2 linked regions of the Saccharicrinis fermentans DSM 9555 = JCM 21142 genome follow. The protein of the gene in region 2 interacts with the protein of the main gene of each other region in a pairwise test. Links are inferred from orthologs where the notes say so. Each region holds a gene or a part of one and is shown on either strand. Other genes may lie near its edges. The genes, in order: CYTFE_RS0118720 and priA.

Region 1 (12,445 bases), 720 kb from region 2 along the record:
AAAATTACGGTATTGATAATAACAGACTCGAAGAGTATGCGCTACAAATAAAGGAGATTTCAGATTTGGGAGTACAGGTGGGAATCGTGATTGGTGGTGGAAATATCTTTCGTGGATTAAGTGGTGCAGCCAAGGGTTTTGATCGTTATCAGGGTGACCAAATGGGGATGTTAGCTACTGTCATTAATAGTCTGGCTTTAAAATCATCATTGAACAATGTAGGGGTAAAGGCAAGAGTGCTCACTGCCATTAAGATGGAGCCCGTGGGAGAGTTTTATTCGCAGCCGAAAGCTATTGAGGCATTGGAAAATGGTGAGGTGGTAATCCTTTCCGGAGGAACGGGAAATCCTTATTTTACAACTGATACAGGATCGTCGTTGAGAGGGATTGAAATTAAAGCCGATGTAATGCTGAAAGGTACACGCGTGGATGGTATTTACACCGCTGATCCGGAAAAAGATCCTAATGCTACCAAGTTTGATGAAATCACCTTCGACGAAATCTATGACCGGGGACTTAAAGTGATGGATTTGACTGCTACTACTATGTGCAAGGAAAATAACTTGTCTATTGTGGTTTTTGATATGGATACACCAGGTAACTTGATTAAGGTGATTAAAGGTGAGAAAATAGGTACATTGGTTAAGAATTAAAAGGGGGATGAAATGAGCCATGAAAATTGCCTTACACGCAAGGTGTAGGGTTATTTTCGATGAGTTTAATGCGACAAATATAAATTATAAACGCATGAATCATGTTACTTTTGAATACATTGGTACTATTTATACTCCGTATCAATCTTTGGATAATATGCCTATTCAACCTTCAGGTGCTAAAGATGCACAAGGATATATCTTGATTAATGATGAATTTGTTGAGGGTTTGAAGGATATGGATGGTTTTTCTCATATTACATTAATTTATCACCTGAATAAAGTCACTGGTCATCAATTATCTGTAGTGCCTTATATGGATGACAAAGCGCACGGTGTATTTGCAACACGTTCTCCCAAACGTCCTAATGCGATAGGTTTATCAACCGTTAAATTGGAAAGGGTAGAGGGCAATAAATTATTTGTAAGAGAAGTGGATATGCTCAATGAAACGCCTTTGCTGGATATAAAGCCTTTTTTTAGGCAGGCAGACAATCGTATGGATGCTACATCTGGCTGGCTAGAGAAGAAAGATCAAAGTATTGTTTTTAAAACAAAATCTGATGATCGCTTTGTGGATTAGGGATCACGCAAAAAAGTTGGGTCTGTTAAAAAAAAGTATCTGTTTAGCTGTTAAATAGAAACGGATTTAATAAATTGAGAAAGAAGAACTATCATCGGAGCTACTGGCTCTATTCTTACCAGAAGGGATATTAGATTATTTCCAGATCGTATCCTATAGAAAATCTTCAAGCGGAAAGCATATTTGCGATAAACAGTTGGAATTAACACTTGAAGAAAAAGACATTATACCATCAGAATACCAATCTTATCCCTATAGGTCGAGTGGCTTTATGGAAGCTCGTTATATTGATAATTACCCTATTCGTAATATGCTAGTAAAGCTAAAGGTAAGGCGACGACGTTGGGAGATTACGATTAATAGTAAAAAAAGAAACAAGTAAGCCGTAATTGGGAAGTAATAGCGCAGGGTACTCGAATGAGCGAAGAGTATGCTGCTTTTTTGAAAGAAATTAGTCGATTCTAATGCTATAAGCTGTCGGAGTCTTGAAGTTTATCTGGGCGTGAATGGTCGTAACTTTCAGCGCCAGTACAAGAATAAGCTGAGTGGTTATACTGATTGGAACCAACTGGAGCATGCCGTGGATATTATCAAATTGATTAAAGAAAATTTCACTGACGAGCAACGGCGTATAGTTAAGGAAGTGACGTTAGATATGGCATATAGCATGAACCAAATTGTTAAAAAATGTTTTTCAAAGGCTACCAGGATAATCGACCGTTTTCATGTTCAGAACATCATTAATTTCTTCGATAACAGAAGTACCAATGCTGCAGCAGAATCTTTCAATGCAAAAGTAAAGGATTTCAGAAGGCAATTCAGAGGAGTTGTTGATGTAAAATTCTTCTTATTCAGATTAATAAAAATATTTGCATGACAACTACAAACAACATTTACACCCAACTTTTGGCACTGATACTTTGAAGCTAATAGTTTGTAATTAAATATGTTGATATTCGATTTCAATAATAATTTCAAGTATAACGAAAGTCTTTACAACTTATCCATAACCATATTCAATAACTCTCAATGAATGAATAATTCCCATTTTAAACACACAACAATCAGTAAAAAGACCGCAGTGTTGGCCAGAACAATAGCCCCGGGGCCGGCGTTGGCGAGAAGCTTCCCTGGGCGCACTTGAGGAGGTAGTGCTGTTGGCCTAGCGCGAAGGAAGTGTGCGCCGGACGGAAAGGGAAGTTGATGCAGGGCAGATAGTGATCTATTGTTCTAGACCTTTTTGGTCCTTTTTATGGCAATGATAAAAAGGACATTAACGGAAGTTTCAAAAGCAAAGAAAATTATCATATAAGTTAGAAACATTGCTCTCAATTAGATAACGAAAGTACCAATGCTTCAACAGAATCTTTCAATACAAAAGTATAGGACCTGAGAAGACAATACAAAGGTGTTGTTGATGTAAAGTTCTTCTTGTTCGTATTAACAAAAATATTTGCATGATAACTATAAATAACATTTATACCCAACTTTTGGCACTGACCCTGGATTAGCGGGACGGCCGACTCTTAAAATCAGAAGGGACTGACGTGTTAAGCGTAAAGTGATGTGTGCTTTGTGTGAAGATTAGAATGTATGGATAAGCTCTTTAAATTTCTTTAATAGGGATAAATCTTTTTCGAAGGCATTTCCCACCACTATGATATCAGCACCCGATTGGCATGCTGTTTTTACTTTTTCAACGGTATTTAGTCCTCCTCCGACGATTAAAGGAATCGAAATATTTTTTTTGACGGCCTGTATTATTTCTCCAGATACTGGATTCTGTGCGCCGCTGCCGCCTTCCAGATAGATAAGTTGTTGGCCTAACATTTCTCCTGCTATTGCGGTGGCTACCGCTATTTCTGGTTTATTAGCCGGTATGGGGCGTGTTTGACTCATGTACTCAACCGAAGTGATAGTTCCACCATCAATGAGAATATAACCAGTAGATAATATTTCCATGCCCGTTTTTTTCAGAAAAGGAGCGGAAGCCACGTGGTTACCAATTAGAAGTTCTGGATTTCGCCCTGAGATCAAAGAAATGAATAATATACCATCAGCATGGGGGGTAAGCTGCATGAGGTTACCAGGAAATAAGACAACTGGAATATTTAGGTTGTTCTTTAACACATCTACTACCATCTCAACACGGTCGTTTACCAAACTACCTCCAACCAGAATCAAGTCCGGACTGGCTGTTTCCATGGCAGTAATAATCTTTAATAGATTCTTCTGTGGAAATTTATCCGGATCAATCAGGACAGCAAAAAGTTTCTGGCCAGTTTTTATTTTTTCGTGTATGGTAGATAGTATCATAATAATGCGTCAAATTTGTGTATTGCTGTATGTTATTTCAGCAATGATAAACCAAATAAAAGTCTTCTGTTGTGAGGTATTCAAAGTCCATGGTTCGGCGTTCTTCAAAATCAAAGGTAGCGCTTATTTTTCCTTCTCTCTGCAGTTTAAAGGGATGACATATGAAGTTGATATTAAAGATGCTATTTTGTCTGTCGTACATTTTATACATGCTTTCTTTAAGACACCACATTATCGTATAATACTCCACTTTTTTGTTGTCGGGAATAAATCTTTCTTCCTGTGAGCTAACAAAACGCTTGGATACCCGTGCTACCCTGTCAGATGGATGTTCTATGTCAACGCCTGTTAAGTTATTTTCTGAAAATGCCACTACCACATAGCCTTTGGTATGACTAATGCTGATTTTGTATGGGGAGTTTTTAAGAATGGGTTTACCTGAGTCAAGATAATCTATCTCCGGTTCTGCTCCTAATACTTGTTTAATTAAACAGCGGGCAGCTAAAAATTCTTGCTTTCGGGCTTCGAGCTTGAATGACTTAACTCTTTCCAGATCTTGCCTTCTGAGCTTTAGGTATTGTAATAGTTCGTCAGCGCTTTCTTCTATCTTCCAAACTACCACGAGACCTTTCTTTTCTGTATTTCTTTTAAATATTTGAGCCATTCTTCAAAAATTGGGCATTTCCTTCCATTCAAAGGTTTCCATTAAATGAGAGATATCTTCTTTAACAAAGTTAATTACAGGCGCTAGGGAATCTTTGTTAGGAATGGCATCAAAATACAGTGATCCCCGAACAAAGTGTTGTGTACTATCTGTTAAATAAAACTGAACCGAAGATGCAGCATTGCCTTTTATATCGTACAGGGTACCATATACTCGCTTTTCTTCAGAAACAAAGAGGCGCTCGCCAATGGCATCTGCTTTTACGGAGTGTTTATAAGCCAGTTTGCGACTGTCTTCTAGTAATTCATTGATATTATTGTTGACTGTCTTATAACTGATGTGAACAGTTCCATTTAATGTGGGATAGTCCATGTTATACCAATATTTTTCGGCATTATGCGAACGGGTGTCTTTAAGTATGTTGGCATAAACAGGAACATCAAAGCGATAGGGGCATTCCTCATTCAGGGGCTGATATTCGTGCGCCGGAAATGTTATTCGGTAGTAAGCTCTTGGCTTTGGTGTTCCGTGGTGTTTGCACGAAAGTAAGAAAAGCATGAATGTTAATCCGAATATAATAATTACATTTTTCATTTTTTTAAAAATTAACGAAACTTACTAACCAGTACAATTTTTAATCATTCGCCTAGGTATTCAATTATTTGTGCTGGCCTTGCCAGTTTCATCTGTTTATAATTTATCTTTATAGCCATATGGAAATCGCTGAAACCAATCATCCCTCTGTGTGTAAAATAATTTCCATGGTTTGTCTTATGCATTTAAATTATTGAATGAAGGATGCCTGACGCAATGTTTAGTTGTGTTTTGGGTATTTGTTTTTTTCTTTTGAAGGTTTAACCTCAAATTTTAGTTTTCGTATTCTTCTTGAATCTACAGAAACGATGGTAAATACATATTTTTTGTATTTGATCTGTTCATTTTTATCCGGTATTTCTCCTTTTATTTCCAGCATGAGGCCGGCAAGTGTTTCTGCTTCTCCTCTTATTTTTTCAAATTCATCTTCATCTATTTCTGTTACTTTGTGAAAATCGTTAAGCAGTGTTTTGCCTTCAAAAAGGATACTACCGTCGGGTTGTCGCGCATAAAACGATTCTTCATCATCGTTTTCGTCAGCAATTTCACCAACAATCTCCTCTAATATATCTTCCAGTGTAACTATGCCAGAGGTGCCTCCATACTCATCAACCACTATGGCCATGTGTATTTTACTGAGCTGGAATTCTTCCAGCAGGTCATCAATTTTTTTAGTTTCAGGAATGAAATAAGGTGGACGAATCAATTTTTGCCACTCAAAATCTTTGTCTTCATTGATATGTGAAAGCAGGTCTTTCACATACAGTACCCCTTTTACATTATCAGGTGTATTTTCAAAAATGGGTATTCGACTATAGCCTGATTCAACGATGACCGAGAGTACTTTGTTGTAATCAGAAGCGATATCAATATCTACCACATCAACACGAGCGGTCATGATTTCAGCTGCACTAATATTGCCAAATTTTACTATGCCTTCCAGTAATTCTATTTCTTCGGTAATCTCATCGCCTGTAATTTCTAATGCTTGCGATAAATCATCCAGCGAAATAGAACCTGTTTTTCGGGCGATGCGTTTGTTAACAAAGTTGGAACTGCTTACCAATATGGCACTTAGCGGACTAAAAATGCCTTTTAGTAGATAGATGGGATAGGCCATTGTTTCTGCAAAACTTCGTGAGAATCGAGATGCATATACTTTGGGTAATATTTCACCAAAAAAAAGTATGATAGCTGTAATGCCAATTACTTCGACCACAAATTTTAGCCATTCCAGTTCTCCAAAGTTCAGGATGGAATTGTTAATGAATGCCGAAAGAATCACAATGCCAACATTCACAAAGTTATTTCCAATGAGTATGGTAGCTAAAAGTTGCTCCGGTGACTTCAGATGTTTGAGGATCAGTCGTCCGTTTTTGTTGTTCAATTCTTCGATATCATTCAGATCTGTTGGAGAAAGAGAAAAGAATGCTACTTCGGAACCAGATAGCAAGGCCGAGAAGACAAGTAAAATTATTAATACAAATATAGAAATTGAAGTCCCTATGGTTAAGGGCTGCAATTCTACGATAGAAAAATATGGAAGTACGGATAAGTTAATCAGGTCTGTTTCCAAGAACTTAGAAATTAAGTGAATACTAGAATGGTAGATCGTCCTGTTCGGAAGATTCTCCCAAAATATCATCGTTACCCGAGCTGCTACCTGCCTGAGCTTGAGGTGGTGAAGAAATAGGCTGTTGGTTTTGCGTTTGTGCCGGAGCTCCGTAATTACCAGCTTGAGCCTGACTGCCCGGGTTATCTGATTTGCGACCCAGCAATTGAAGGTTATCTACATATACTTCAGTAGTATATCTTTTATTGCCGTCCTTATCGTCCCATGAACGCGTGCGGAGCTTGCCTTCAATATATAACTGGGTTCCTTTTTTTACGTAGCTTTCGGCTACTTTTGCCAAACCACCCCATATAACTATGTTATGCCATTCGGTACGTTCTGGTATTTGTTGTCCCGAACTGGTTGTAAATCCGCGTTCGGTTGTTGCCAAGGGAAAGTTAGCTACCGCCCTGTCGTTTTCGAAATATCTTATATCAGGATCCTTTCCTACATTTCCTACTAAAATAACCTTATTTACAGACATAATTTTATTCATTATTTTGGATGGATAAAAATACAAAAGTTCCTATCGATTACAAACGATGTTTAGGTGTTTCGTTAAATATTCTGCTTAAAGGCTTGGGAAAGGCGTATTTGTTTACTTGATCTGTTTTAATAAGTTGGTATTGGGGGCTTGTTAAATGTGCCAGTGAAGGAATCTGAATGTTTAGTATATTAATGATTAACCGACGATGGGTCAGTTGGTGTTTGAATGAATATTCCGAAATGAGATGTATGTCCTGTTGTGCAGTTAACTCCCTGAGCTCGTCGGTGTTCAGTAGGTTTTGTGGTGAGATGACTTGCGTGGTTTCTATGAGTGGATACTGGTAAAGACCTCGCCAAATATCGTTGTGGTTACGACGCTGAATGACCGTTTGTTCTTCCTTGTTGAAGAGTACTATAAAATTGAGGTATCGTTTTTTAACCTGTAACTTCTTTTCTTTGACGGGAAGAAGGTGGACTTTATTGTGCTGTAATGCCCAACATGTATCACTGAAGATACAGCATTGGCATGCAGGTAGTTGAGGTGTGCAATGCAAGGCCCCAAATTCCATGATGGCCTGATTAAAGTCTCCATACGCCTTACCGTCATTGAGGCTTTGTGCCAGTTCTTCGATTTGTTTTTTTCCTTGGGAGGTGTTGATAGCGGTTTCGACACCGTAAATTCGTGTGAGCACCCTAAATACATTTCCGTCAACCACCGTATGTGGCTGGTTATAGCATATGGAGCTGATGGCTGCGGCCGTATACGGTCCTATGCCTTTTAGCTTTAATAAGCCATCAAAGGTGTCAGGAAATACGCCGTTTAATTCCTGTGATACATATTTAGCCGCTGCATGCATGTTTCTGGCGCGAGAATAATATCCCAATCCTTGCCATAGTTTTAATACCTCGTCTTCGCTGGCCCGCGCCAGGTGATGAACGGTTGGGAAAGCCTCGGTAAGGGTTAAATAATAGTTTATACCTTGATTTACACGTGTTTGTTGGAGTATAATTTCTGATACCCAAACCCTATATACCTCACTGGTACGGCGCCATGGTAGATCGCGTTTATTCTCTTTATACCACAAAATCAAGTCACTACTGAATTTACCCATCTCAATTATTTTTATCAAAAATAGAGTTTTTGTTTTTTTATTTTTCTAATTCGTTATATCTTTGCATTCTGAATTTTAGAAAATTAATGTAATTAGTTGATAATTAAATAATTTTAAAGAGAGATGACAAAGGCTGATATTGTAAACGAGATTTCAAAAGATACCGGAATTGAGAAGGTTACAGTTCAAAAGGCTATTGAAGCTTTTATGGAGACGATAAAAGGTTCGTTAGTTAAGGGAAAAAATGTATATTTACGTGGGTTTGGAAGTTTTATTGTAAAAGAAAGAGCTGAAAAAACAGCTCGCAATATTTCTAAAAACACTACTATCATTATTCCTAAACACTTTATTCCGGCGTTTAAGCCTTCGAAAAGCTTCGTTACTAAGGTGAAGAATAATGTGAAGTAATTGGTTATTAATAGTTAAATTTTTGTAGTATGCCAAGCGGAAAAAAAAGAAAAAGGCATAAGATGGCTACGCATAAGCGTAAAAAGAGGCTTAGAAAAAATAGGCACAAGAAGAAGAAATAATCTTCCCCATCTTATTGTGAACACATAATAGAGAACAAACATTAGAAGAGTATTCTTCGTTGTTTGTTCTTTGTTTTATGTGGGCATAAAAAAAAGTTCTCGGAAACAAGCCGGGACAAAAGTTCTTATTATTATTGAAATACCTACTATTGTGAGTGCAGAACTATTTGTTGATGTATCTCCCGACGAGCTTTCTATTGCATTGCTCGAAGATAGAAGATTGGTAGAGTTAAGAAAGGAAAAAGGCGACGTACAGTTTACCGTAGGCGATATTTACCTGGGAAAGGTGAAAAAAATTATGCCAGGACTGAATGCTGCTTTTGTTGACGTAGGATACGAAAAGGATGCTTTTTTGCATTACTTGGATCTTGGACCCCAGTTTCGTACCCTAAAGAAATTTCTTAATATAGCCAAGACTACTAAAAAGGGAGGCGTTGCCTTACACAAAATGAAAGCTGAGCTGGATATCGATAAAAACGGTACCATTTCAGAAGTTCTCTCCGTAGGTCAGGAAGTGATGGTGCAAATAGCTAAGGAACCCATTTCAACGAAAGGGCCGAGGCTAACTTCCGAATTATCCATTGCAGGACGCAATTTAGTGTTGATGCCTTTTTCAGATAAGGTTTCAGTGAGTCAGAAAATTAAATCTGCCGAAGAACGAAACCGCTTGAAAAAGCTGTTGATTAGCATTAAACCCAAGAATTTTGGGGTTATTGTCCGAACTGTGGCAGAAGGCAAACGAGTAGCCGAGCTGGATAAGGAGTTGAAAACCCTTACCCGTCGCTGGGACGAGCCCACTGCCAAATTATTTAATCTTAAGCCACGGGCATTAGTTGTTGGTGAAATTGGCCGTACCTCAGCCATTCTTAGGGATATTATGAGTCCTTCATTTAACAGCATCTACATTTCTGATCAGGAAATGTGTAAAGAGGTTAGAGAGTATGTGGGCTTGATTGCGCCCGATCGAGAAAAAATTGTGAAAGAATTTAAAGGGGACGTCCCTTTATTTGATCAATTTGGAATTGAAAAACAGATTAAATCGCTTTTTGGAAAAACAGTTTCCTTCAAAAGCGGTGCATATCTTATTATCGAACACACCGAAGCGCTTCATGTTATTGATGTGAATAGCGGAAATCGATCAAAAAATGCAAGTACCCAGGAAAATAATGCCTTGGATGTAAACCTTGCCGCTGCCGATGAAATTGCAAGGCAGTTGAGATTGAGAGATATGGGTGGAATTATAGTGGTCGATTTTATTGATATGCAAAAGTCGGAACACAGGCAAAGAGTGTATGATAAAATGAAGGAAGCGATGACTTCTGACAGAACTAAGCATAACATCCTTCCGCTGAGTAAATTCGGACTCATGCAGATTACCCGCCAACGTGTACGACCGGAATTGTCAATCGAAACCGATGAGACATGCCCTTCCTGCTATGGAACAGGAAAAATTGCACCCGCCATCCTACTCGAAGAGAAGTTGGAAGACAGTATAAAAAAAGCTGTCGAAGGACAAAAGAGTAAAAAGTTGACCCTGAAGGTTCATCCTTATCTGGGAGCGTATCTAACGAAAGGCTTCCCATCCGTTTTTCTAAAATGGAAGTTCAAATACGGTTTTGGACTGAAGATGATTCCTTCCGCCTCATTAAGTTTTTTAGAGTTCAAGATCACCGAAGATAAAGAAAAAAGGGTTGACCATTAGGTCAACCCTTTTTTTATTAAAGACAAACTAGCATATCTACGATAAACAGTTGGAATTAACACCTGAAGAAAAAGACATCATACCATCATCATACCAATCTTATCTCTATAGGTCGAGTGGCTTTATGGAAGCTCGTTATATTGATGATTATCCTATTCGTAATATGCTAGTAAAGCTAAAGGTAAGGCGACGAGGTTGAGAGATTACGATAGATAGTAAAAAGAAAAAGGTAAGCCGTAATTGGGAAGTAATAGCGCAGGGTACTCGAATAAGCGAAGAGTATGCTGCTTTTTTTAAAGAAATTAGTCGATTCTAATGCCATAAGCTGTCAGAGTCTTGAAGTTTATCTGGGCGCACTTGAGGTGGTAGTGCGGCTGGTTTTGAAGGGAAGGAAGTATGCGCCGGACGGAAAGGAAAGCTGATGTAGGGAAGGAAGTGATCTATTGTTCTAGACCTTTTTGGTCCTTTTTATGGCAATGATAAATTAGCGAAGCTTATTCATGAGGGCCTTTTAATATATACTTTCCTGAGTAAAAAGGACATATCGATAAGCAGCAAAAGCAGGGTATGTATCAAAAGAATCAAGTTATCCTCTCTATACAGTAACAATATTTTCAACCTTGAAATGACTTCAAGCAAAATACAAGTAGTTACAGATAACGGAAGTACCAATGCTGCAGCAGAATCTTTCACTGCAAAATAAAGGATTTCAGAAGGCAATTCAGAGGTGTTGTTGATGTAAAGTTCTTTTTATTCAGATTAACAAAAATATTTGCACGACAACTATACCCAATATTTACACCCAACTTTTGGCACTGACCCCAAGCAATCTGTTTTTTACATTACGACACCGGTAGCCTTTTTTGTCTTTGATTAAGAGTGGATAACACGATTAAAAAGTTATGCTTTTTAAGTTTAGTGCTGTAATTTATACTTCACCTGGTTTTATTTAGCTAATGTTTTGTTTTATGAAGAATACTAATCATTCTTATAACCTCTTATATGCTAATGTTCGTAATAGTTTTTAGTTGTTAAATATTTGTTAAAAATAGCACTGTGAATAACAGCCTACGCGTTATTGACGCATGTTTTTACAATACTCATATTAAGCATATTACTCATATTGTGGTTATCATAAGAATTATGGACTTGTCAAATTATTCTTTGTGGTGATAAGGATAGAAATTTATGAACTGACCCTGTAACTGCTTATCCCTCAAAAAAATTAATTATTGATAATTATCTTCTAGTTGTTACTTTATTCATGTAAAATTCTGTTTAACCTAATGTATTCGAAATCAAATTTCATTGGTCATTGAATATATATCGCTAGTCATGTAAAAATGCACGTTAACCATAATAACTCTAGGTTTTGTCAGAACTAAATTCGTTCTCTTTAAGTCAAAACTTAAAAAACTATTTTTGCAGCCGTTTAACGATAATTAAATTTTAACAGTAAAAAATTATGAGACTGAAGAAACGTAATTTAGTGTCTTTTGCTAGCGCGGCATTAGCTTTAAGTTTAACCTTTACAGGTTGTATTGATAATGAGGAGTCTGATGGTGTATATGCCATGAGGCAAGCACAGGCTGCATTGATTAATGCGAAGGCAGAAGCAGAAACCATCCTTGCAACTGCACAAGCTGCCTATGATAATGCCAGAGCGCAAGTTGAACTTGCTGAGGCTAAAGTTATTGAGGCAGAAGCAGATTATCAAGTGTTACAAAACGAGGCAAAACAGCTTGAGAATAGTATTCAAGCAGAGCGTGATGCTGCAGAAATAGCTATTTTAGAAGCGCAATTAGAGGTAACCTTGGCTGAGCAAAAAAAGGCTTTGGCTGATGCTGAAAACGCTATTGAATTAGCTGCCTTAGTGAATGAGCAAGTTTTAGCAGAAGCTCAACAAGATTTAGCAGAGGCTTTGCAAGATCTTAAAGATAGAGTGGCTGCAGAAGAAATTGAAAACTCTGTATTAGAAACTTATGTAGATCGTTACGATGTGCTTACTGTAGAGATCACTAATCTTCAGGAAGAAATTGTAGGACTTACAGCAGAGATTGCATTGGATAAATTGTATGCAATTGGCGGTGATTCTGAAAAATTAATTGATGAATTGGCTAAAGTAATCGCTGAAAAAAATGCTGATAAAGCCGACCAAGAAGCTTTACAGGCTCGTTATGAAGCTGTTCTTAC
Region 2 (12,566 bases):
AAGAGAAACCTATTGATTCTATTAATTTTATGCTCGCCGAATTAATGAAATTTCACCTGTTATGGCGCTGTTATGGCATAGAATCGGTAACTTATGCCGTTCAAACTATTTAATAAATCCTATATAAAGCTATGAGACCTAATGGAAATAAACAACAGCTGGAACCTTGGATAGGGGTGTTTTATTTTAACCGAAAAGATTCAAGGGTCATTGTTCCTAAAAAAGTAGTAGGGGTGGGGTGGACGCTAAATTTTGCGAATCCACGTACATACGTATTTATAATTGCAGTTATTTTAATTGTTTTTATTTTTAACTACCTATCTTAATTCGATTATTAAATATTATTGAATGCAGTTTACCCATAAGGGTATTTCAATAAAATTCCTGATGTTTAAAATGTGGTAAAGTGTCACCAATTTAAAGTTCAGGAATTCTATTGTGATGTAGGTCATTAACTCTTGGGTCTAATCTTTAGTTTTTGTCCTGGATTGATTTTAGAAGATGCACTGAGTCCATTTAAACGCATGATGTCGTTATTGGAAATGCCAGGGTACCTCTTGGCAATCGACCATAGGTTGTCGCCTCGTCGAACCGTGTAATACTCGTAGTTGGCATCAACGGACGAGGATGAGACCGTGCTTGGGGTTGACGATGGGGCAGTGGAGGCGCTGATTGTCTTTCCGTTTGCTGCTTGCTTTTGAGCGTAACTCATCGTATTAAACTTCTGGTAATAAGAAGCCTTGTCTTTAGGTACGTAAATAACCAGCTTTTGTCCTACTTTAATGAGGTTTCTACGGATGTTGTTCCAGTAACGTAAATCAGAAGTATAAACGTCAAACCAGTCGGCAATTAAACCAACAGCATCGCCCGACTTAACGGTGTAATACACTTTTGCTTTGTTTTTAGGTGCAGAAGGAGCATTGTAGTTGTTTGACGGACTGACCACCAGTCGGTTGGAGGCAAAATATTTCTCGCGCTGGTATCCGAAGATAGAATCTTTGAATGCGATAAACTTTTCGGTTGCTTCAAATGGGAGTTTTAAGCTGTAAGGTTTTTTCTGGGCAGGAACGACGTCTCTGCGGTATTGCGGGTTGAGCGCGCGCAATGTTTCGATGGGTAAACCTGTAACAGCCGATACCTGATTAAAGTGTAATAAGTCAGATATCATTATGGTGTCGGTCGCCTGAACAATATCAGCAGGTTTAGGCTCAATCATATGTTCTTTGTGGTAGGTCATGGTATAGGCGGCAGCAATAAAGGCTGGCACATACCCACGGGTTTCACGGGGCAGGCGATAATAGATTTGCCAGAAGTCGCGTTTGCCTCCGGAGCGATAGATGGCTTTGTTTACATTGCCGGGGCCGCAGTTATAAGCTGCAATAACCAAGTACCAATCGCCATAGGTTTCGTATAAATCTTTCAAAAAGTTAACCGCTGCTTGGGTTGCTTTGATAGGATCTCGTCTGTCGTCCACGTATGAATCAACTTGCAGTCCGTACATTTTTCCTGTTCCATACATAAACTGCCAGAGTCCAGAAGCGCCAGCTCTGGAAAAGGCTCTCGGATTCAAGGCGGACTCAATAATGGGTAGATATTTTAGTTCCAACGGTAGGTTGGCCGCATCAAGAGCTTCTTCAAACAAAGGAAAATAATAATCAGATAGACCGAGCATGATTTCAACTTGTTTTCTTTTTTTCTGAGTGTATAGCTGGATATATGCTCTGACTTTTGAATTATATGGAAACTCCAGGGGAGAGGCCATTTCTTGCAGTCGTTTAATGTAAACCGAGTCAGGTAGATCCTTTGGGTAGCTCAAAGGAGTGGTGCTCGCTTCTGCTTTGGCATTCACCTTTAGTGTATCCAGGTTTTCAGTAAAAAAGCCTGTTTCTACCTTGTTATCTAATTTTACCGAGTCTTGTTGTAAAGTATCTACAACTGTGGTGGTAAGCGAGTCTGTTATTTCTATTTCTTGAGCTTGAATAGAGTTAAATGCTGTAATCGCTACTGCACCAATCATCAAAAACCTTAACATTTTTCTATCTTTTATTGTTGTGTTGATTAATCTATATTAAAAAGTAAATCTTATTTGCATGCCTATACTGTTATACCCCCCATACATGGGAGTTGTTGTTGGTTCAATATGCATGCTGAGATCGTTGCTTACGTCAAATGTTTTAAAGTGGGCATCCACACTGGCATCCACTAAGTTTAATACATATACCAGCGCCAATCCTACATAACTCAGGTCTCTGTATTTCTTGTAATAGTCTCTTTTATTTTCCAGTGCCGACTCAAACCAATCAGCGTAGGAGCTGTCTGTTTCTAGCAATTCCTTAAACTCTTCTAGAGAAGTACTACGTGGGCGAACATTATCATTCAAATAACTTTGGTTGCCCGGGTCTTGGAGCAAATAATCACGATAGGCTCTTCTGTATTTTTTATAATTACTGGAATTAAAATCCAGGCCATAAATGACACCACCAATACCGGCATATAAAATGGGAATTTTCCAATATTTTTTATTGTAGGCTTGTCCTAATCCAGGTAGAATAGCTGAATAAAACGTGGCTTTATGAGGAGAATGAGTCTTGACAACAAGCGGTTTAGATACCACAGGTGTTGATACCACTGTATCTGCCGAAACAATGTTAAACTCATTATTTTGAGCAGAGGTTTCGTGGGAATAGCCAAGCATCGTCACAAAAAAAATTGCAACCAAGAAGATCAGTTTATTTTTCTTCACCAATAAAAAATTCAAATACATATTTTTCTACAACAGATGCTCCTACAGCAAAAACTATTCCTTTGTGTTTGCTTTATCTAAAATGGCTATAATTCTCTCCAGATCTTCATCTGATTTAAAGGGTATTACAATTTTACCGTTTCCTTTTTCGCTGCGGTTAAATTGTACTTTGGTATTAAATACGGATGAGATCTGATCACTTAACTGCTTGTATTCTTCCGGTAGCGCTGCTTTATCTTTAGCGGGTTCTTTTTCGGCTTTAGGGGCATTTAGCTCTCTAACAACCTCTTCCACTTTACGCACGGAATAATCATTGGTTACGATTTCTTCGTAAATTTTAATTTGTGTCTGTGGATCTTCGATACCAATAATTGCACGGGCATGTCCCATTCCAAGTTTTTTGTCACGTAGTCCCAGTTGAACCTCTGCGGGTAGTTTGAGTAAGCGTAGGTAGTTGGTGACAGTTGCCCGTTTTTTACCAACGCGTTCCGACATGCTCTCTTGGGTAAGTTTACACTCATCAATGAGGCGTTGGTAACTGATGGCTATTTCTATGGGATCAAGATCTTCGCGCTGTATATTTTCTACCAATGCCATTTCGAGCATGGTTTCGTCATCGGCGGTACGCACATAGGCTGGTATTTTTTCCAGTCCTGCTATTTTTGAAGCTCTAAACCGGCGCTCACCAGCAATCAGCTGATATTTATTGCCGCTCTTACGCACAGTCAGCGGTTGTATGACACCAATTTTTTCTATTGATTTGGCTAGTTCATCTAATTTTTCTTCGTCGAAGCGAGAGCGAGGTTGCCATGGGTTGGCTACAATCTTACTCACTTCAATTTCGTCCATTCCCTCTAAAGGTTTACCTCTGTTAACCTCATCTGCATTATCAATAAGAGCTCCCAGCCCTCTTCCTAAAGCGTTCTTTTTTGCCATTCTAATACTATAATAGTTGTTCGGAAAATACCGAATAACTTATGATTTAGTTTGTTGTTTGTAATGACGAAACCGTTCTTGTTGCTTTTTGCAAGTAGAGAACGGCTTCCCTGTATGTTGAGTGTATCGACTACTTGATCACTTTATCTTGGTTGTCGATTTTGGTCATATTGTTTTTTTGTAAAAGCTCACGGGCCAGGTTAAGATAGCTAACCGCACCCTTGCTGGATGCATCATACTCTACCACGGCTTTACCGTAGCTGGGTGCTTCGCTCAGTTTGATGTTACGGGTAATCAAGGTGTCAAACACCATATCTTGAAAATGTCGCTGTACCTCTTCTACTACCTGATTCGATAATCGCAAACGTGAATCATACATCGTTAATAAGAAACCTTCTATTTCTAAGGTCTTGTTAAGCCTGCTTTGAATGATTTTAATGGTGTTCAGTAATTTACCGAGTCCTTCCAAGGCGAAATACTCACACTGAACCGGGATAATCACCGAGTCGGCTGCTGTTAATGAATTGACGGTTATTAAACCCAGCGAAGGAGAGCAATCAATAAAAATAAAGTCATATTGGTCTCTTATTTTGTAAAGCACATCTTTTAAAACGTTCTCTCTGTTGGGCCTATTGAGCATTTCAATTTCGGCACCTACCAAATCGATGTGCGAAGGCAAAATATCCAGTCCTTCTATCTCCGTCTTTAGCAATGCATCTTTCGGGTCAATGCCGTCAACGATACATTCGTAAATACTTGCTTCAATTTCTCTTAAGTCGAAACCGTAACCAGAAGTGGCATTTGCCTGTGGGTCGGCATCAACAACCAAAATTTTGTATTCTAAAACAGCGAGACTCGCTGCTAAATTAATTGCTGTTGTTGTTTTACCAACACCTCCTTTTTGATTTGCCAGAGCAATGATTTTTCCCATATTACGGAAATTAAAATGATAATTTAATTCTATAATTATTAGTTAACCGTGATCGTATATTGTTGTAAATTAAGCTGTATGATCTTTGTGATAAGGATCAATATAGCTTAATATTTTTTACTATAAAAGTCAGTCAAAGTTAAACTTTTAATTAAAAAATCATATACCCAAAAAGGTTTAAAAGTTTTACTTTAACAATAAAGTTATAAACAATTGTTATTTACAAGTTTATAATTCAATATTTTGTATGCACTCCTGAAGGAGTAAGTTCCTGTTAATTGGAACAACGCCTGACTCTTCGCATACCAGTCCGCCTGCCATATTAGCTATTCTTGCTATCAGGCTGGTCTCCATTCCTTGTATAAGACATAGGGAGCTAACACTGATGACAGTGTCGCCGGCTCCTGACACGTCAGAGATACTTCTTACTTCAGCAGGTATCAGAATCGCTTCATCATCTTTGGTGTTGATGAAGACCCCATGTTCCGACAGGGTGATCATTAAAATCTCTATGTTTTGCTCTTTCTGAAATGCTTTGCCGGCTGCTATCAGTTCTTCCGTATTGCCTTTACTGAGTTCTAGTTTGCAGCCCTCATTAAATTCTTTAAAGTTAGGTTTAAAAAATGTAACACCTTTATAATCATTAAAGTTTCTTTTTTTGGGGTCTACCAGTGTGGGAATACCTTTGTTATTGGATAGGTCTACCACCTTTTTTATCACCGAAGGTGTAATAACGCCCTTGTCATAATCTTCAAATATGATGGCATCTACCCGTATTGTTTCTGTTAGTCGCCTTAATTTGGTCAATAATTTTTCTTCTGAATCCTGATCAATGGGGGTACAAATCTCTTCATCTACCCGCAATAGATGTTGGTGTTGACTGATGACTCTTGTTTTTACTGTGGTCATGCGATCCTTGCAGGTGACAATTCCTTCTTTGCTTAGTTTTTGATTCTTGAGTAACTTAAAAAAGTCGTGGCTACGGAGGTCATCTCCAATAACGGAGCACAAAATGGGGTTGGCACCCAGTGCCTGAATATTGAGTGCCACATTGGCTGCTCCTCCTAATCTGTTCTCTCTTCCAATTCCCGATAAAATTGGCACCGGAGCTTCCGGTGAAATGCGGTTTACATCACCCCATAGGTATGAGTCAATCATCACATCGCCCAGTATCAGGATGTTTTTATCGTTAAAAGACTGAAATATATTTGCAAAATAGTCTTGTGACATGTTCTTGATTTTGCACAAATATATAAAAAAAGGGCAAGTGCTTATGGGTATTTATCATCACTTTCATGTTTACCTGAACCTATTAATGGCAACTTCGGGATATAACTCTTTTTCCTTGTGTAAATAAGCGATCATTTGCTTGGCAAAGTAGGGCCCCAACATCACGCCTTTTGTGCCTAGTCCGTTGAAATAATGTACGTTGTTGTATTTTGCATGGGTGCCTAATACGGGTCTTCGGTCGCTCACTGTAGGCCTGATGGCAGTCTTATGGCTTTTTATTTTAAAGGGTTTATGCAGAATGGCAGATATTTTTTCTTTTAAATAATTTAGATCTTTCGGATGGAGTGAAAAATCAAGGCCACTCCAGTTGTAGGTGGAACCACATAAAAATTCGCCTTTTTTCTTCTCTAAAAGAAAAGCCATTTTATTAATGATATGATGTAGCTCGATGTCTTCCATGTCCAGGGTTAGTACATCTCCTTTGGTCAGTTTATAGTTGACTTCGGTAAATAGGGGATTGTTGATTGCAAAAGCGCCTTCGCAGAAAATAATATTTTTGAAGGGAGTGCCTTTCCATAAAATATGGTTTTTGTGTATGCTTACATCTTTGTGTTCGAAATGATCATATGTTAAGCTGTTTTGGTGTGCTATTTCTTGGTGAAACTTTGTTAGTAAAGTCTGCAGATCCATATAGCCGCTATGTGCAATGGTGGCAGAGGCATAAAATGGGTGTATGCCTTCGATGTGGTTTTCTCTTTCTAGTTTTTGGATGTACTTGCCTACGTCAGTGTCTTTTTCTTTTTTGACCCATTGTGGGTATTCCTCCTGGCTAATTAATTTTACGATGGGATGCGGGTAAATAAGTTTAGCTTTAAGTCTTTCTTCTAACTGCCTAAAGGTGGTATACATCTCGGGCAATAATTCATCTACCATCCAGCTTTTGGTGATTCTGCGAAATACCAAGGGGTTGAACATGCCTGCTGCTATTGTAGTAGCCGCTATTTGTTTTTTGTCAGCAACGGCCAAAAATGATTGCTTATTTTGTATAAGCTGATTTGCTATCAGCATTCCTGCCAGTCCTTGACCAACAATTAAATAGTCCTTCAATGTATTCGTATTTGAGCGTGTAGGATAAATAACCTATGAGGAGCTAAATTGTTGTGCATGTCTGATCGATTTTTTACATTGGATCTACATCGGCCTGGATGATTACCGCTTTAAATCCGGGGTGGGAGACCACCGTGTTAATGGCGTCACGAACCATGGCTTTTACTTTATGGAGAGATACACCTCCTTCGATCTTGAGCATGATTTTACGGATATGCCAGTTCTGTATCTTGCTGATGGTAGGTGCCTGGGGACCCACAACGCGTTCGTTAAAAAGACCACGAAGATATTGTCCGAAGTAATCTGAGGCCTGATGAACGGTGTTGGGATTTTTGTGTTTAATGGTCAGGTGAATTAAGCGATAAAATGGTGGGTATTTAAAAAGCTCTCGCTCTGCTAATTCTGATTGATATTGGTTTTTATAATTATTGTTGATTACGTTTAATATGACAGGGTTGTCTGGGTTGGAAGTTTGTAATATAACCGTTCCTTGTTTGTGTTTACGTCCCGCGCGTCCTCCCACTTGTGCCATCATCTGAAAGCTGCGTTCAAAAGCTCTGAAGTCGGGATAGTTGAGCATGCTGTCTGCATTTAAAATGCCGACAACACTTACATTATCAAAATCCAGTCCCTTTGAAATCATTTGCGTACCTATGAGGACGTCCACTTCGCCACGTTCAAAGCTTCCAATAATATTTTCATGTGATCTACGTGTTCTTGAGGTGTCCAAATCCATGCGAGCGACTTTGATATCGGGGAAGATAATTTTGATGTCCTCTTCTATCTTTTCGGTACCGAAGCCTTTGGTTTGTAAAGAGGGTGAACCACATGCCTTACAGGTCTTGGGAAGGTAGCAGGAATGGCCACAATAGTGGCATACCAACTGATTGATGTGTTTGTGGTAGGTTAAACTTACATCGCAATAATCGCATTTCGGAACCCAGGAACATTGGGTACATTCCAGATAGGGAGAGAAACCTCTTCTGTTTTGAAACAGGATGGCTTGTTCTCCTTGTTCAATGGCTTTTGTAACATGGTCGATCAGGGTGGCGGAAAAATGGGAGTGCATCTTCTTTTTTCGTTGTTCTTCACGCACGTTAACGGTAATGATTTGTGGCATCTTGATGCCCTCAAATCTTTCGTTTAGCTCTACCAATCCATATTTGCCCAATTGTGTGTTTCTATATGTTTCAATAGAAGGAGTGGCCGTTCCCATCAGTACTTTGGCTTTGTGCAAATGTGCTAGTACCATTGCTGCATCCCGGGCATGGTAGCGGGGCGAAGGGTCAAATTGCTTGTATGTGTTTTCATGTTCTTCATCCACAATGATGAAGCCCAGCTTGTCAAAGGGAAGAAAAATGGAGGAGCGCACACCAATTACCACCTTGTAATTTTTTTTGTGTAGAATGTCGTTCCATACTTCTACGCGCTCGGCATCACTGTATTTGGAGTGATAAATGCCTATCTGGTTGCCAAATACTTTTTTTAGGCGAGATGTGATTTGGGTGGTTAGGGCAATCTCTGGTAGCAGATAGAGCACCTGTTTGCCCTTGTCTATTTGTTCTTTTATCAGATGGATATATATTTCGGTCTTACCACTGGAAGTGACTCCATGTAGCAGTACCGCATCTTTTTCCTGGAAGAGCTCTGTTATTTTTTGTTTGGCATTTTGTTGAGCCGGGTTGAGTTCGTGTAATCCATCTGTTGTTAATGCGTCGGTCTGCAATCTTGAGATAGCAGTCTCCACTTCCAGCAGGATGCCTTTTTTTATTAATTCACTGAGGACAGATGTTGAAACACCACTTTTTTCCTTTACCAGGTTTTTGTCTATTGCCTTACTGTAATTGCTTTCGTGAGCTCCCCCGATTAGGGTGAGAAATAACATAAGAACCTCCAGTTGTTTGGGAGCCCGGGCTAATTCTGTAAATACGTTTTGTAGCTTTTGTTCGCGGCAATAGTCAGGTGCCAGTTGGAGTAACTTTTTGGTCTTGGGTTTATATCCGTCTTTTAAACGCTCACTGACAAAGAGGGCTTCTTTGTCGAGTAGAGACTTGATGACCGGTAAAGAGCTTTTGAGCTCGGTAATGTTATTGATGTCCTGTACACTTGCTGTCTTTTTTTCGGATAGAAAGTCTAAAACCAAGGATTCTTTGGCACTTAGTTTCTCCTTAGCAACCCAGTTTGAATTGTAGTGCACTTTGGTTTCGCTTTCCAACTTAAGCCCTGAAGGTAAAGCTGCTTTATACACCTCTCCTAGAGTGCACATATAGTATTCAGCTATCCATTTCCAAAAATGCAATTGTGTTTCAGATACTACCGGCGCATTGTCAAGTATCGATATAATTTGCTTGGTTTCGTATGCTTCTGGTTTTTGGTCGTGCAAGGCGTACACAATGCCTGAATAATATTTCTTTTTGCCAAAAGGAACAACCACGCGCATACCAATTTCCACCATGTTTATCCATTCTTCCGGAACCTCGTAGGTGAATAAGCGGTGCAAGGGTAGTGGTAATATAATATCTGTGTAATATGTGGTCTCCATATAAAAAAGAAAATTCTCACAAATGTATAGAAATTTTAGCTGTTGAAGGTATCTGCCGGCGAGGAAAAAGATCATTTGTGAAAACTTCAAAAGCAAGATCGTTATCAAATTTAAAATCGCTAGGGGTAAGTACAAGTTTTCTACATGCCTTTTTTCGCATTAAGTAAGGGTAACATCTGATGAAACGTTTATTTATCTGGTTAAAATGTCTATTTTTGCGCTTCAATTTTTGTGGTCTATGTCAAAAGTAAGTACAGCATCTGTTCTATATATTATTGGATCTATGATTTTTTGGGCCTTTTCCTTTGTGTGGGTAAAGGTGGCTTATGAATCCTTTGAACCTGTTTCTACCGTTCTTATTAGGTTAATTATCAGTTCGGGTCTGTTGTTTTTATTTTTGCTGCTTACTGGAAAGATGGCTGCCATTAAAAAAGAAGATTATAAGCTTATTTTATTGCTGTCTTTTTTTGAGCCTTTTATGTATTTTATGGGGGAGAGCTTTGGTATGCAGTTGGTGTCCAGTACCCTGGCTGCTGTTATCGTATCTACGATTCCTTTGTTTGCCACCCTTTTTGCTTTTCTGTTTTTGCGAGAAAGGATAACTGTATGGGCTATATTGGGAATGGCTATTTCTTTTTTAGGTGTGGGAACCATGATATTTGAAAATGGATTTGAACTGAATGCCTCTTTGCTTGGTATCATGCTGATGTTTGTGGCTGTATTGTCTACTATAGGTTATTCGTTGACGTTGAAGAAGTTAGCGCATAGGTATACGGCGGTTAATATCATAGCATATCAGAATTTTTTGGGGATATTTATGTTTTTGCCCTTTTATTTTTTGTGGGAGCATGAAAATTTGATGCGTTCCACTCTTTCTGCTGATTCTTGGTTAGCTATTGTACAGCTGGCAGTTTTTGCTTCTTCGCTGGCTTTTATCTTTTTTACAAAGGCCTTAAAAGTGTTGGGGGTAGCCAAATCGAATATGTTTATTAACCTGATTCCTGTTTTTACGGCTGTCTTTGCCTGGTGGTTGCGGGACGATGTGTTGGATGGGCAGAAGGCTGTGGGTATTGTGATTGTGGTAAGTGGACTGTTTGTGGCACAAATTAAAAGAATAAATGATGAGGCTTGATTTGGAGCGGTACAAAGAATTGGCCCATAATAAAGCCAAAGAAAATAAAGCCTTTGTTACACGGTTGCGTAAGAAAAAGCCTAAGACGCTGGATGGTACTGTTCTGGATGCCCATGTGGAGGTGTTTGAGCGCTTGGATTGTTTGGACTGTGCCAACTGTTGTCAAACAATTAGTCCTATTGTTACCGATCGTGATATCGATCGAATGGCTAAACACCTAAAGATGAAACGGCCTGCATTGATTGATCAGTATTTTGAATTAGATGAGGATCATGATTATGTTTTTAAAGAAACCCCGTGCCCCTTTTTAATGAATGATAATTATTGTATGATCTATGAAGTGCGGCCACGAGCTTGTCGGGAGTACCCCCATACAGATCGAAAGCGTTTTTATCAGATATTGAACCTTACTTATCGAAACTCTTTTGTATGTCCGGCTGTTTATGAAGTGTTGGAGACCATGAAAAGGGTCTATTAGAAGATATGTATGTGAGCCTATGTTTTTCATTATTGCATAAGGTAGCATTGTGGTGATTGGAGATGCGTGATGTTTTAAAGCCTGCTTGTTGCCGGTTTTCAATGCATAAGCGGTCTTAAACTTCTATCTGTTTGTGTTTCATAAGCACTAAAACTTTATATTTGTCGTTTTCAAGGTTAGTAAGGAATAAGTAAATATATATGCAAAAGTATTTATACATTATAATGTGGTTGGGAATAGCTCAAACAATTGGGGCGCAGCGAGGAGGAGAAAGTACATATGATTTTTTGAATTTGACCAATTCGGCTCGTGTGGCTGCATTGGGCGGTGCTAATGTTTCTATTCCTGATGATGATATTAATATGGCCTATCATAACCCAGCTTTGCTACAAAAGGAGATGGATGGAGCCTTGGTGTTGAATTATGTGCCTTATATGACCGGAATTAATTATGGTTATGTGGGTTTTGCCAGACATTTCAAAGAGGTGGGTACCTTTAGTTTAGGTATTCACAATGTTAATTATGGCGATTTTCAAAGAACCAACAACGAGGGGGAAGATATGGGGATAGCTAGTGCTGCCGAATATTCCTTTAATATGACTTATGCCCGTCAGTTGTCACCTGCTTTTTCTATGGGTTTGACTGTGAAGCCTGTGTATTCAAAGTTAGATGTGTATAGTTCGTTGGGGATTGCAGCTGATTTTGGGGTGCACTATAACCTGTCTGATAAACATTTCTCCATGGGGCTGGTGTTGAAAAATGTGGGATCACAAATCTCTTCCTATGACCAAATACAGGAGGACATGCCCTCTGACTTGCAGATTGGATTTACTAAAAAATTGGAACATGCACCTTTTCGTTTTTCATTAACCTTGCAAAGTCTTTTGAATTGGGATTTGACCTATAGTCCTTATGATGCAGAGAATTCGAATAACTCTGGTTTTGTGGACAATACCGAGGATGCCGGCTTTGGCGACAAGGCCTTGCGTCATATGGTGGTGGGTGTGGAATTTATGCCTTCCAAGAGCTTTCACGTTGATTTTGGTTATAATTATCGGAGAAGACAGGAGCTAGGGTTTGAGAATCGTATGTCAACGGCAGGGTTGTCCTGGGGATTTGGTTTCCGGGTATACAAGTTTTTGTTTTCTTACGGATCGGCTCGTTATCATTTGGGTGGTGCTTCCAATCATTTTTCGGTATCGACTAAGTTGTCAAATTTCAGATAGGACTGTCATAATTCTTTTTTATTACTACACATACTGTGCTTGAGGGATTGATACAGGTGAGTCTCCACGCCTATGAAATGGTGCCATGCATTCAAAGAGTGATTCTCATATATATCAGCTATCAATAAACGACCGCAGGGTAGACCAGAACAATAGCTGTGTCCGGCGGTGGAGAGAGGTTTTGAGATGGCGAGTTGTGGAGTTGTCGTAGTTGTTTAAGTTGTGGAGTTGGTGTAGTTGT

The links.
Region 1: the proteins of priA (region 2) and CYTFE_RS0118720 interact in binary tests that used the Escherichia coli proteins (3 or more experiments, as listed by UniProt). The link is inferred for Saccharicrinis fermentans DSM 9555 = JCM 21142 from one-to-one orthologs.

What each region holds. Positions count from the first base shown.
Region 1 is NZ_KI912107.1:4,579,500-4,591,944, forward strand. What follows is about bases 5,164-8,138. They hold CYTFE_RS0118720 (single-stranded DNA-binding protein), read right to left. Parts: upstream 6,919-8,138; coding sequence 6,409-6,918; downstream 5,164-6,408. Other genes in these bases: gldE (gliding motility-associated protein GldE), read right to left, coding at 5,164-6,386; mutY (A/G-specific adenine glycosylase), read right to left, coding at 6,956-8,038. Also shown: pyrH (UMP kinase), read left to right, coding at 1-653; tsaA (tRNA (N6-threonylcarbamoyladenosine(37)-N6)-methyltransferase TrmO), read left to right, coding at 748-1,236; CYTFE_RS30890 (ISAon1 family transposase N-terminal region protein), read left to right, coding at 1,382-1,618; CYTFE_RS0118690 (transposase), read left to right, coding at 1,739-2,113; CYTFE_RS0118695 (phosphoglycerol geranylgeranyltransferase), read right to left, coding at 2,821-3,552; CYTFE_RS27200 (4'-phosphopantetheinyl transferase family protein), read right to left, coding at 3,590-4,216; gliding motility lipoprotein GldD, read right to left, coding at 4,220-4,810; more of gldE, read right to left, coding at 5,031-5,163; CYTFE_RS0118730 (HU family DNA-binding protein), read left to right, coding at 8,144-8,428; CYTFE_RS0118735 (Rne/Rng family ribonuclease), read left to right, coding at 8,702-10,252; CYTFE_RS0118740 (coiled-coil domain-containing protein), read left to right, coding at 11,718-12,445. UniProt on the Escherichia coli protein: Plays an important role in DNA replication, recombination and repair. Binds to ssDNA and to an array of partner proteins to recruit them to their sites of action during DNA metabolism. Acts as a sliding platform that migrates on DNA via reptation.
Region 2 is NZ_KI912107.1:3,860,321-3,872,886, reverse strand. What follows is about bases 6,756-9,851. They hold priA (replication restart helicase PriA), read right to left. Parts: upstream 9,490-9,851; coding sequence 7,021-9,489; downstream 6,756-7,020. Other genes in these bases: CYTFE_RS0115710 (DMT family transporter), read left to right, coding at 9,728-9,851; CYTFE_RS0115720 (NAD(P)/FAD-dependent oxidoreductase), read right to left, coding at 6,756-6,947. Also shown: CYTFE_RS26805 (DUF5808 domain-containing protein), read left to right, coding at 132-326; CYTFE_RS0115745 (lytic transglycosylase domain-containing protein), read right to left, coding at 452-2,032; CYTFE_RS0115740 (DUF5683 domain-containing protein), read right to left, coding at 2,069-2,764; CYTFE_RS0115735 (ParB/RepB/Spo0J family partition protein), read right to left, coding at 2,798-3,679; CYTFE_RS0115730 (ParA family protein), read right to left, coding at 3,810-4,610; CYTFE_RS0115725 (bifunctional heptose 7-phosphate kinase/heptose 1-phosphate adenyltransferase), read right to left, coding at 4,839-5,840; more of CYTFE_RS0115720, read right to left, coding at 5,910-6,755; more of CYTFE_RS0115710, read left to right, coding at 9,852-10,621; CYTFE_RS0115705 (YkgJ family cysteine cluster protein), read left to right, coding at 10,608-11,099; type IX secretion system protein PorQ, read left to right, coding at 11,300-12,325.